One region of the Alteromonas sp. AWQ4_252 genome, then DNA from elsewhere that is predicted to be linked to it. Evidence: riboswitches for the same ligand, from Rfam matches in the RefSeq annotation. Region 1 holds a riboswitch; the other holds the start of a gene.
What was found. Region 1 has a riboswitch for thiamine pyrophosphate ahead of ACXACM_RS10025 (TonB-dependent receptor). Riboswitches for the same ligand answer to the same signal wherever they lie in the genome.
Positions count from the first base shown of each region.

Region 2: it holds a riboswitch for thiamine pyrophosphate, as region 1 does, so the genes downstream of both, thiC (phosphomethylpyrimidine synthase ThiC) here and ACXACM_RS10025 (TonB-dependent receptor) in region 1, are expected to answer to the same signal.

Region 1 is NZ_JBSWSV010000001.1:2,261,221-2,264,369, forward strand. It holds gene ACXACM_RS10015 (helix-turn-helix domain-containing protein) at 1-336, opposite strand, end outside; cyclic di-GMP riboswitch class I at 516-599, shown strand; gene ACXACM_RS10020 (hypothetical protein) at 644-1,294, shown strand; TPP riboswitch at 1,439-1,541, shown strand; gene ACXACM_RS10025 (TonB-dependent receptor) at 1,598-3,149, shown strand, end outside.
Region 2 is NZ_JBSWSV010000001.1:352,423-355,571, forward strand. It holds gene ACXACM_RS01650 (heme biosynthesis HemY N-terminal domain-containing protein) at 1-1,059, shown strand, start outside; TPP riboswitch at 1,107-1,221, shown strand; gene thiC (phosphomethylpyrimidine synthase ThiC) at 1,340-3,149, shown strand, end outside.

The DNA.
Region 1 (3,149 bases):
CCCAAGAATGTGCGTATACTGCTTGCCAAGTACGTGCAGTGCGTCGTCGATATGCTTACTTGCTGTAAGTAACACTACCAGGTTACTCATTTTGTTGAAATCGATGTATCCGATTAGGGAGCGACCAAATTGGGCTTGATGCTCAAGGGGGCAAAGAGAAAGCAGCAGCTTCGCGAGGGTAGTTTCAGAAAACTGTTCTTCCTCGAGTTGATGGACACTCTCTAATAACGTTGCATCCCGCTCGTCACTAATGCCAAGATCACGTCGCTGACTTAATAGCGCACGAATTATTGCTGACCAAAATAAGCCCTGATACTGCACGTTTACTCCTGTCATACTGCCTTCATCCCTTTATTTACAAAGAATATAAGAATTCTAAAGAGGATGACAGTGCTAATGAAATTTTCTTGTATGTACAGATCTGTAGCATATAAAAAACAGAACTGTCCTGTTTACCTTGCGCTCCCCGCTATATCCTTTCAACCGTCGATACATTCTCTGGTCGTCACACCAGAAGTTCGTACAGCCAAACTTACTGTGAAGTAAGGACGGAAAGCCACGGGTCTTAGTACCGCCATTAAGACAGCCGGGTTGCAGTGCATGTTTTTAACATTTTACAGGCAACACTGCTCAAGGAACACAAATGAAATTTAGCATGAAAGCCGCGGCTCTGCTGACGACAATATTCGCATCAACAGCTAACGCAGGCATTATAAACAGCTACGATATAGATTTTTCTGCTCAAACTCTAACTGCTCACCAGCAAAACGGTGGTTCATATACTACGTGGGATTACAACGGTAGCGTACTGAACCTTAAAGAAGATGCGTGGTTTACGCTGAACCTGAATGATGCCTTTGGTATTTCAAGTTTAGATCTGGACAACGTTAGCACCAACATCGAGTTGTCGTTTGATTTCAGAACTAAGGCTAACAGCACTGATTCTTATTCAGAAATCGCTGGTATCTGGTTAGCAGACTTCTCCGGTGGCGAGCAAAACAACGACGCTAGCCGGACCTTTAATTTTGAAGGAACACAAAACTTTGGGTTAGACGATATCGCCTATACCGGTGCGGGTAGCTGGGAAACCTTTACCATCAAACTTGATGACTACATGTCCGGCATCATTACCGACATCGTATTCCTTAATGACTGTGATGCAAACGCCGGTTGTAACAACCTTGACGTTAGATTCCGCAATGCTTCCATTTCAGAAGTCAGTGAACCAACCGCCATGTCACTGATCCTTCTTGGAGTGGGCTTTATGGGATGGCGCGCAAGACGCCAAAAATAAGGGCTCACCAGCCCACCTCGCCCGCAACGTCACATGCGGGCTTTTTTACATCTCTGCAAGTGGTCTGCCGACTTGACTCAATCGTCATAGTTGGTAGACTGCTCCGCGATATTTCCAAAGAGCGCAACTGCTCCCACGTTATATTCTAAGGCCAAGGGGTGCCGGTATTGTCCGGCTGAGATCCACAATGGGAACCCTTTAACCTGATCCGGATAATACCGGCGTAGGGATGGTGACAATACAATTTTGGTATCCTGATACTTGCCGACATACCGGGTCTTTTTACTGCTAAAGAGATCCTCAATGAAAAAAAACGCTGTACTCATCGCTTTACTCTCCGTGCCTCTCTGGGCAAATGCCAATGATGATATTGAACGTATCACGGTAACTGGCGATTTCCGCCAACTCACTCTAGACCAATTAAGCAGCAGTGCGTCCGTCATTGGAGCTGAGCGACTGGATAGCCGGCAGGCGATGCATATCGAGAACATGCTAAATGTTGCTCCAAATGTGAATTTTACCCGTGGTGCGTCAAGAGGACGTTTTGTTCAAATTCGCGGCATAGGCGAACGCAGTCAGTTTTCCGAGCCTCTGAATCCGTCTGTTTCTTTTCTGGTAGACGATTTCGATTTCTCAGGGTTAGCGGCAGCAGGTGTGTTGTTTGATACTCGCCAGGTAGAGGTTTATCGCGGACCACAAGCAACCAATTTTGGTACAGGTGCCCTGGCTGGTGCTATAAAAGTGGTAAGTAACGAACCCGGTGATGAAGCGGAGAATCACCTGGAGGTTAATATCGCCAGTCAATCGTCGTTTCGAGTTGAAGGTGGCTATGGCGTCGCCGTTAATGATGGGGTAAATCTGCGCGTGGCAGCCGTTCACAATAGCAGTGATGGTTTTGTTGAAAATATTTATCTGGACCGTGATGATACCAACGGGTTGTCTGAAGACGCGGCGCGCGTTGGTCTTGATTGGGCGATATCTGATGACACCACAGTTGTTTTTAACTATCGCTGGTATGACATTGATAACGGCTTTGATGCCTTTTCCCTGGATAACGACAACAAAACCCGGTCGGATGAACCTGGATTTGATCGCCAGCAGACTCACGGCGTAAGCGGGCATGTTTACCACAACATGGATGCGGGTTTACTGGAAGTGATATTAACCCACGCAAGTCATAATATTGAATATGGTTATGACGAAGACTGGACTTTCACGGGTTTTCACCCCTGGGGTTATACGTCTTTTGATGCCTATTACCGCGACGTCGAACAGCAAAGTGCAGAAATCAGATTCAGCAGTGCTGACAGCAATACCTTGTTCAACAACACAACTTCGTGGGTCATCGGAGCGCGGGTAAATCACAGTGAACAGGATTTAACCCGCCAATACACCTATCAGGACAGTGATTTCGCCAGTGTGTTCGAACCGGTGACGACGGCAATTTATGGTCAGCTCGACACCCGATTAACCGAACAGCTCACCTTTACCAGTGCACTGCGTTTTGAGCAGTATGCCTATGACTACGAGGATAACGCCGGAGTTTCTCACGATGAAGATACTCTAATGACCGGCGGCAAGCTGGCGTTGACTTATCAGCAGGGCGAGCATTTCTACTACGCCAGTGTATCCAGGGGCTTCAAGGGGCCGGGTATTAATTACGATGAACAGGTTAGTGAGAACCGCCGCTTCTTTGATGCTGAATATAGCTGGAACTATGAAGTAGGTTTTAAAGGCAACTTTAGCGATGACCTGTCGCTGCGTGCAGCGCTCTTTTATATGGATCGTGATAACACGCAAATCAGCGATTTCGAGGTACAAACCCGTGATGATGGTTCAGCCGCCTTCATCGATG
Region 2 (3,149 bases), 1.9 Mb from region 1:
GTCAACATAGAAATGACCGTTGTCAGCCTGTGCATTTCTTTATTAGTTTTTGCTATCTGTAGCTGGATTTTATGGCGCCTGATCTCCCGATCACTTGGCCTCATATCGGGTTCACGAACCTGGTTCGGCGGTCGTAGTCGTCGCAAACGCTTACGCAAGTTTTATCGTGGCTATCAAGCTATGGCTGAGGGCGATTTAGAGGGTGCAAAAAAAGCGCTGCAAGAAACCACCGACGGCGATTTTGATGGCGTGAACTACCTTGCCGCTGCACAAGTGGCACACGCACTGAATGAACCTGAACGGGTGACCATGCTGCTGGAACGTGCTGCGGAATACGACAACGCCAAAGTGGCGGCATTCATCGTGCTGGCTCGCAACGATTTAGCCCAAGGCAAGCAGCAAGCGGCCTTGGACAGACTAAACGAACTTGACGACACGGCCGCAAAGCATCCGCAGGTTATTCGCTTAAAAGCACAGGCAATGGGCGAACTGGGCCAGTGGCAGGCGCTACAGGAACAACTACCCCAGTGGCGTAAACCATTAAAAGACGATTACATCACCTGGGCACAAACGGTTGCCAAAGGAAAATTTGCTGAAATAGCCAGCAAGCAAGGAGCAAACGCGTTGCGTCAGTACTGGCAGGATCTTCCTCGCAAGTTTCGCAATGACGAAGCCTATCGTGCTGCCTACGCACAGCAGTTGCTGGAACAAGGCATGCACAAAGAAGCTGAAACCAATTTGGTTGAGTGGCAGAAAAAAGGCCCTCATCCCATTTTGCTTCCGCTGATGTCGCAAATCAGTATGCCCAACCCGGCAGCTGCCATTGCGCAATTGGAAAAATGGATCAAGCAAGATGGGGAGAATCCGGTGCTTTATTCAACCTTGGGACATCTGGCATTTAACGCTGGCGAAGACATTCTTGCTGAGAAAGTGCTGCTAAAAGCCGTGAAATTACAGGAAAACCAGCGGGATCTCATGGCACTGGCTGAAATTAGCGAACGTCGTCATAACGATGCCCAAGCCCTTTCACTTTACAAGCGCGGATTCGCAGCAGAGTAAAAATTCGGGGGTTGCTATTTGGTAGCGCCCCGGCTTATAGTAATTAACAGAACTTGTCGGAGTGCTTCGTTTTCAACACTGAAAACAAGCTGAGACCGCATTGCGGGATCCGTAGAACCTGATCAGGCTAATACCTGCGAAGGGAACAAGATAGCAGCATCACCACATCAGCAACTTTTTTTGTTGCTGAACGTTGCAGACATCCGTCTCGCCGTTTTTGCTGCCCCCTTGTATTCACTCCTGACAAGCATTTACTCCCTAAAATTAAGGATTTAATGCTATGTCAACACGACGTCAAAAACGCGAACAGGCCCAGGAATTTATCGCTTCATTAAAGGGCCAGGTGTTTCCAGGCTCTTACCGCCATTACGAAACCGGATCTACGCCAGATATTCGCGTACCCATGCGACTGATTAAACAAACCCCCACGGCTTTGAGCAGCGGTGATACCGAAACGAACCCACCTATTCCGCTATACGATGCCGCCGGTGTTTTTGGCGACCCTGACATCGACGTAGACGTTACCCAGGGTATTCCACTGGTGCGCGACAAATGGATTGCTGCGCGGCAAGACACTCAACCTGTGGCGCAATCAGAATCAGCATACACTCAGGCTCGCGATGCCGACATCACTACAGAAAATATCCGATTCAAAGCCAAACCAAACATGCTCAAAGCGCTGGCGGGTAAAACGGTGACTCAGCTTCACTATGCCCGGCAAGGCATTATCACGCAGGAAATGGAATACATCGCTATTCGAGAAAACATGGGAAGAGCCGCCATTACAGAGCCGCATTTAACGCAACAACACCCTGGAGAAAGCTTTGGCGCCCGCATCCCAGATAGTATTACGCCTGAATTCGTCAGACAGGAAGTGGCGGCTGGCCGGGCCATTATTCCGGCCAATATTAATCACCCTGAAGCCGAGCCAATGATTATTGGGCGTAACTTTTTGGTGAAAGTGAATGCTAACATCGGTAATTCTGCTGTTACGTCGTCCATTGAAGAGGAAGTAGAAAAACTGGTGTGGGCCACCCGCTGGGGTGCCGACACGGTGATGGATTTGTCTACCGGACGCAACATTCACGAAACCCGGGAGTGGTTGCTGCGCAACAGCCCTGTTCCCATTGGTACCGTGCCAATATATCAGGCCCTGGAGAAAGTGAACGGCATTGCCGAAGATCTCGATTGGCAGGTGTTCCGCGACACCCTCATCGAGCAAGCCGAACAAGGAGTCGATTACTTCACCATTCACGCGGGTGTGCGCTTGCCCTTCGTGCCCATGACGGCAAATCGTGTCACGGGTATTGTGTCTCGCGGCGGCGCGATTATGGCGAAGTGGTGTTTATACCACCATCAGGAAAGTTTCTTATATCAACACTTCCGGGATATTTGCGAAATTTGTGCGGCGTACGATGTCAGCCTGTCGCTAGGCGATGGCCTGCGTCCCGGCTCTGTAGCAGACGCAAACGATGAAGCCCAGTTTGCCGAACTTCGTACCTTGGGTGAACTGACAAAAATAGCCTGGGAATATGACGTGCAGGTAATGATAGAAGGCCCAGGACATGTGCCCATGCACCTCATCAAAGAAAACATGGAAGAGCAGCTTGAACATTGTCACGAAGCGCCTTTCTATACCCTCGGGCCACTTACCACAGACATCGCACCGGGTTACGACCATTTTACGTCAGGCATTGGTGCTGCCATGATTGGTTGGTACGGCTGTGCCATGCTGTGTTATGTCACGCCCAAGGAACATCTGGGTTTGCCCGACAAAGACGATGTTAAACAGGGGCTTATCACCTACAAAATTGCGGCTCACGCGGCCGATTTAGCCAAAGGGCACCCTGGCGCGCAAATTCGAGACAACGCCATGTCGAAAGCGCGCTTTGAATTTCGTTGGGAAGACCAGTTTAACCTGGCCCTAGACCCTTACACTGCACGAGCGTATCACGATGAAACTCTGCCTCAGGCTGCCAACAAAGTCGCCCACTTTTGCAGCATGTGCGGGCCCAAGTTTTGCTCAATGAAAATTTCACAGGAAGTGCGCGATCACGCCGCTGAACACCAAAAAGGCATGGCCGATATGG